One region of the Blautia sp. MSK.20.85 genome, then DNA from elsewhere that is predicted to be linked to it. Evidence: riboswitches for the same ligand, from Rfam matches in the RefSeq annotation. Region 1 holds a riboswitch; the other holds the start of a gene.

Region 1 (3,421 bases):
TTCCGATATATTCTACATTGGATTTGGATTTGCTTTCACCGGTAAGGATCAGGATTTCCTGAAGGCCGGTTTCTGCAATAGCTGCCATTTCCTTCTCAATCTCTTCCTCATTCAGCTGTGCACGGCGGATCTTGTTGTGGCAGTTAAATCCACAGTAAATACAGTAATTTTCGCAGTAGTTTGCAATGTAGATCGGTGTAAACATACAGACACTGTTTCCAAAATGTTTTCTTGTTTCGATCCGCGCTGCCTGTGCGATCTCTTCCAAAAGGGGCAGTGCTGCCGGTGAAAGCAGTGCCTGAAAATCTTCCGGTGTACGGTTGTCATGAGCCAGGGCTCTGCGTACATCTGCTTCTGTGTATTTGTCATAATCATATGCATTCATTGCGGAAATAACCTGATCCATCACATCAGACTCTTCCAGCTGTTCCATATCCGGAAGGTACTTCATGTGGTCAATACGATTCTTTTTCATGTCTTCCAGAATTTCTTCGTTTACGATACTCTCATTAAAATGGCCGTCCTGCTGACTGGCCTGTACTGTTTCTGCCATTGTTGTTATGTCGCTCCTCTCGCACTTTTATTATCTCGAATTTGCAATATTTCAGTATCTGATTCTACTTTTAGCTATCCGTTCTCTTTTCTTCTCTGGTTGATCTGCATCAGGCGGATATTCGCAATCTGCTTTCGATACATAAGTCTGCTCTTAATAACCCATATATTTCCAAATCTTTCAATATACTGTCATTATCCTATTCATGCAGAAATCCGGTCAGCGGTGAAGATGCGCTGGCGCCTCTCTCCAGGGTTCTTCCCATGCCGGAAAGGTATGCGCTTCTTCCTGCCTCGATGGCTTTCTTAAAAGCCTCCGCCATAACACGGACGTCCCCTGCTGTTGCGATGGCTGTGTTTGCCATAACTGCTGCAGCACCCATTTCCATAGCCTCACATGCCTGTGATGGACGGCCAATCCCTGCGTCTACGATGATCGGAAGATCGATTTCGTCGATAAGGATCTGGATGAATTCTTTTGTGCAGATTCCTTTGTTAGAACCGATCGGAGAACCAAGCGGCATTACACAGGCAGCTCCTGCGTTTACCAGATCTCTGGCTGCATTCAGATCCGGATACATGTACGGCATGACAACAAAGCCTTCTTTTGCAAGGATCTCAGTTGCTTTGATGGTCTCATAGTTATCCGGGAGAAGATATTTGGAATCATGGATGACTTCGATCTTTACAAAATCTCCGCAGCCAAGCTCACGGGAAAGTCTTGCGATGCGGACTGCCTCCTGTGCGTTTCTGGCACCGGATGTATTCGGAAGAAGTGTAACGTCCTTCGGCACATAGTCCAGGATGTTGGCAAGTCCACCTTCATTTGCACGGCGCAGAGCAAGTGTTACGATCTGTGTTCCTGCTTTTTCGATACATGCTTTTACAAGATCCAGGGAAAATTTTCCGGAACCAAGAATAAAACGGGAAGTAAACTCATGGCCTCCCAGGATCAGTTTGTCTTCATTTGTGTTTGCTGTTGTCATTTTTTATGTCCACCTTTCTTTTTATCTTCAATATACCTTTTATCTCAGCAGCTTCCGCCGCCCATAAACTGCAGAATCTCCACAACATCGCCGTCTTTCAGCACTGTTGTATCGTAAGTCTCTCTCTTGATGATCTCTTCATTCAGTTCAACTACTACCTGCACCGGAACATAATTGCAGGCTTTCAGATATTCGGTTACTGTCACCGGATTTTCCAGTGTTCTTTTCTCGCCGTTTACTGTGATCATAAGCTCTCCTTTCCGAGAATAAAAAAAGAGTCCACAAAGAAATACACCCGCGGTGGTGCACCCCTTCATGAACTCAGTTCACTCTCAAAATTTCCTGTATTCCGTTGTAGATACCAGGGTTAAAAGCATCTGCTCTTAAGCCCTTCCTTGTAAATCCTGATCATAAATAAAAAGGGAGATACACCAAAGTATCTCCCGTAAATTCATCCTATACGTTCCTACGTTGGCATTATCCAAATCAGGTATAAGGGTCGAAGTTGAAGACTTCCTCTCAGCCTGCCATCACAAGCTCCCCTGTTATTTACAATGCTTAGTATAAGGCGAATTATGATTAATGTCAAGCCTGAAAGGATTAAGCCACCTTACATAACGGAATAGAAAACCCCGGAAGTCTCGCACACTTCCGGGGTTTTCGTTTTTGCCAATGTTTAAATTTCATCACATTTCTTAGCTACTATTATCTTATACTTTCCACTCTGTTTTGTCAACCAGAGTATATTACAATTCCGGAACCACTGTAGTCCATAGATGATTTCCTATTTTCTGGAAATCCCCCTCCAGAGACATTACAGTTACTACTGCATCCTTGTCAGGAAACGCCAGACAGAACTGACCATAATTTCCATCGGATCGATAGGAACCGGCTTCCGGATTCATGACAAACTGATATCCATATCCAAAACCGGAATAAAGATTTCCCGGACTTCCTGCCGCTGAATTGTCTACAAGATTGGAAGTCGCAACTTTCATATATTCTTCCGGCACCAACTGTTTTCCATTGTATTTTCCTTTATGAAGGATCAGCTGTCCATATCTGGTGAACTCGTCAATATTTACATAAAGACCATTCGCCGCATGTACATGACCTTTCGGACACAAAGTCCAGTCCGGATTTCCAATTCCCAATGGTTCAAAAAATCGATTTCTCAGATATTCCAGAAGATTGACACCCGCACGTTTTTCAATAGCACAGCTGATCATATAGGTATTGAAATTACTGTACAGCCACTGAGTTCCTGGTTTATTTACAACCTTCGCATTTTCAAAGAAATATCTGATCCAGTCCAGCGTTGTATAACGTTCCGGCCAGTCACAGAAAAACAGCGAGCTTTCCAGACCGGTAGTCATTGTCAGCATTTTTTCCAGAGTCACATCACCAAGATATCCTTCTGTTTTTTCTGGAACATACTCCGGAAAAATATCAACGATCTTCTCATCCAGCTGAATCAATCCCTCATCCAGTGCAATTCCCACTGCACAGGATACCACGCCTTTGCATGCAGACCAGGTATTCAGGCGGGTTTTCACCGGCATTCTTTTATATTCTGCCGTTAACTGTCCTTCACGCCATATCTGCGCATACATAACATTGAGATTTTCTTTTAAAGTTTTGATAGCAAATTCATTGATCAGGTTCTGGTCTTTATTCATAAACATTAATCCTCCCACACACTTGTTTCCATCTTTACATCAGGACTTACACTTCTAAACCATCCGTAAGCCATGCATACTACAATGGCTATCAGACTGATGATTACTACCGGAAGTTTCAGGCTTCTGCAAGAATTGATAAAAATGCAGATATATGCAAACAGGCTCAAACAGCAGAGGAAATAATATTTTCCGTTAGAAATA
Region 2 (3,421 bases), on a different contig from region 1:
CTAATCCCCTCTTTTTCAGTACATTTCAATTTTCAACAGATCCAGCAGCTGTCGATCCGAAAGCCCATAGATCTCATCCAGCAGATTTACCTGAAAGCTTCCCGGACCGCGGGAAATCTTCTCCGCTTCCTCGCCGGCGATACCCATAAGTACAGTACCAAGCACTGCCGCAGCCAGGTAATTCCCGGATCTCCCATTTAATTCCATCTCAACGCCAGACCAGACACCTGCCTCTATACTATCCGTCATCTCTTTCGCAATATTATCTTCGCACCCCGGCAAAAACGCCGCAGTCAGTGCACCGACCATACAGCCGGTTCCTGTGATCCCGGACAGCGCCGCACTGCCATTTTGTACCAGAACAACCCGTTCACCATCCGTAACAAAATCCTGTTTCCCGGTAGCCAGCACGATTGCCTGATTATTTCTGGAAAAAGCCTTAAGCACTTCACTGACTCCATCGATATTTTCCTCAGTCAGAGCATCCTCAACACCCGCATCGATTCCGATCGCATGAGACGGCAGCCCGGAAACAGCCAGAAGCTCTGACATATTTCCCTTCAGCACTGCCGGATGACCGATCCTTAAAAGCTCCCTCGCCAGATCCAGTCTGAGATCACTGCAGGCAACCCCTACCAGATCCAGAAGAACCGGGATCTTATTTTCCATCGCTGTTCTCATAGAACGCTTCATTGACTCGATCCTGGCATCGGTAATATTCCCGAGATTCAGCATCAGCGCACCAGCCGATGCCGTAATACCTGTCACCTCTGCCGGATGCTCCGCCATGATCGGCCTTGCACCTACTGCAAGGACCACGTTGGCACAGTCATGGATCGAGATCGGATTGGTGATGCAATGGATCAGCGGCTTTTCTTCTTTAATTCGCTTTCGCAGTTGTAAAATTCTTTGTCTCATATGTTTTTGAACCCAAAGCTGCCTGGAATTTCACCAGAAGACCTGCTTTACTTAGAGCCTTCAGGAAAATATAGGCAACACATCCTCCCATTGTGGTTGCTGCAAGGAACATCGGCGTATAATAAAATGCTGTCAGTCCGCCTCTTCCCATCAGGAATGCCATCACCGGATAAGAAACCATGGATCCGATGATACCTGTTCCAAAGATCTCACCGATCACCGCGCAGATGATCTTGCCTTTGGAAAGTCTGTAGAACACACCTGAAAGGAATGCGCCAAATACTGCACCGGTCAGTGCAAGTGGCGGGATTCCCATAAACATCATACGGATCACGCCGATCATGGTCGCACAGAGAAGGGAATACCACGGTCCCATCAGAACCGAGCATACGATATTGACAAGATGCGCCGTGGGGCACATTCCCTCAATCCTCAGGATCGGTGAAATAACGACACCGATCGCAACCATCATTGCCAGCATTACCATACGAAGCGTGTGCATCCTTTGTTTTTCCATAGTGTTTTTCCTCCCTGAAATATCAGGCAGAGCCCTGTCAGATCTGGGCAAAAGCTTCCCGTCTGCTGCAGTCTGCCCTTAGATTTTGGCGGTCGAAGTTCCCTTACTTCCTCTCACTCCGAAAACACGGATTCCCATCGCTTACATGATCCTTCCGGAAAAATCCTCCGGAATATCACTCTCCTGCCAGACATTAAGGCGCTCCCCTTCCTGCCCGCTCTTTCGCAGAAGCTCCACATGCAGTCTCTGTCACTTTCACATCCCTACATTGTCAGACCATTCCAGTTCCATTCCTGCATCCGAAAAGAGCGCATCCCATGGAAAACTCCACGGAGACACGCTCTCAGATCACAATCCCTCCGTTGGCATTACCCAAATCAGGTACGGTCGAAGATCTATCTTCCTCTCAGCCTGTCACACAAGCTCCCGCTGGCTCTTTTCTTTTCTGTTTTTCAATATAGCACACACCTATCCCGTTGTCAAACCTCCACTACTTATTGCTCTTTGCACTCCCGCCGGAGACGTTACTGTTCACTCCGTTCTCAGCAACACGCTTCGCGATGCACAGAATTTATGCTAATCGCATAAATTCGCGCGGTATGTCTCGGGTTTTCTGTGACCTTCGCTCACAAAAAACACCTCGCGGAATATTACCAGTGGACAGTAACCCGGAAACTTTCCTAATTCAGTTAAACAATTATTTTGGCATAAAAAACTCCCTGCTTCACTACTTTTCATAGTAAAACAGGAAGTATATAAATCTTATTTTGAGATCTCGTCGATCAGACGCAGCTCCTCAGCTGTAAACGGTGCACAGTGGATCGCTTTCACATTATCAAGGATCTGCTGCGGCTTGGAAGCTCCGATCAGAACACTGGTAACTTCCTTATGCTGAAGCAGCCAGCCAAGTGCCATATCAGCCAGCTTCTCTCCACGCTGGGCTGCCAGATCGTTCAGTCTCCGGACCTGATCCAGACGCTCCGGCGTCAGCACACTTTCCTTAAGGAATCTTCCATCTTTGCGGATACGGCTGTCCTCCGGGATCCCGTTCAGGTAACGGTCTGTCAGCTGTCCCTGAGCAAGAGGGCTGAAGGTGATCAGACCTTTTTTCAAAATGCCGGTGGTTCTCTTGAGACCGTTTTCTTCCACAGTTCTGTCAAAAATGGAATACCGGTTCTGGTTGATCACAAAGGGACATTTCAGATCCTTCAGGATCGCTGCCGCCTGACTTACGGTTTTTCCATCATAATTGGAAAGTCCCACATAAAGGGCCTTGCCCTGCTGAACCGCTGTTGCCAGCGCCCCCATAGTCTCCTCAAGCGGAGTCTCCGGGTCCATTCTGTGATGGTAAAAAATATCCACATATTCCAGACCCATGCGCTTCAGACTCTGGTCAAGGCTCGCCAGAAGATACTTGCGGCTGCCCCAGTTTCCATAAGGGCCTTCCCACATATCATAGCCTGCCTTTGTTGTGATGATCAGCTCATCACGGTATGGCATCAGTTCTTCTTTCAGGATCTTGCCGAAATTCCGTTCCGCACTTCCATAGGCAGGTCCGTAATTATTGGCAAGGTCAAACTGTGTGATACCATTGTCAAAAGCTGTAAAGCACAGCTGCTTCATGTTTTCATAATCAGAAGTATCTCCGAAATTATGCCATAATCCAAGAGACACCTTCGGAAGCATCAGGCCGCTTTCACCGCAGCGGTTGTACTCCATAGTTTCGTAGCGTTCCTTTGCAGGTGTGTACATAAAAAAGACCTCCCATAATGTAGCATGATTTACATTTTCTGTAACTGCTTTTACTATACTTCACCGGCCCTTATTTCGCAAGACGGATCATATTCCAGCTGTGTTTTGCAAAAACTGCTTCCAGTTTTCCGCCATCCAGCTTTGAGCATTCTGCACTGGCTTTTACAGGAACTACATTCTCCGGCTGAGCCTCTGTATTGGCTGCCTGAAGGTCGTCATTATTGAGTACAATAT

Evidence for each region. A riboswitch is a leader RNA that binds a small molecule or an ion and turns the genes downstream of it on or off. The one in region 1 is predicted to bind thiamine pyrophosphate.
Region 2: linked by a shared signal. The riboswitch ahead of thiW (energy coupling factor transporter S component ThiW) and the one ahead of thiS (sulfur carrier protein ThiS) in region 1 are both predicted to bind thiamine pyrophosphate.

Annotation. Positions count from the first base shown of each region.
Region 1 covers NZ_JAAIUN010000029.1:25,807-29,227, reverse strand. The annotation lists gene thiH (2-iminoacetate synthase ThiH) at 1-553, opposite strand, end outside; gene G5B12_RS13525 (thiazole synthase) at 753-1,538, opposite strand; gene thiS (sulfur carrier protein ThiS) at 1,583-1,786, opposite strand; TPP riboswitch at 1,985-2,092, opposite strand; gene G5B12_RS13515 (serine hydrolase domain-containing protein) at 2,285-3,217, opposite strand; gene G5B12_RS13510 (APC family permease) at 3,223-3,421, opposite strand, start outside.
Region 2 covers NZ_JAAIUN010000007.1:7,361-10,781, reverse strand. The annotation lists gene G5B12_RS05630 (hydroxyethylthiazole kinase) at 16-918, opposite strand; gene thiW (energy coupling factor transporter S component ThiW) at 881-1,435, opposite strand; TPP riboswitch at 1,773-1,875, opposite strand; gene G5B12_RS05620 (aldo/keto reductase) at 2,198-3,187, opposite strand; gene arfA (arabinosylfuranosidase ArfA) at 3,258-3,421, opposite strand, start outside.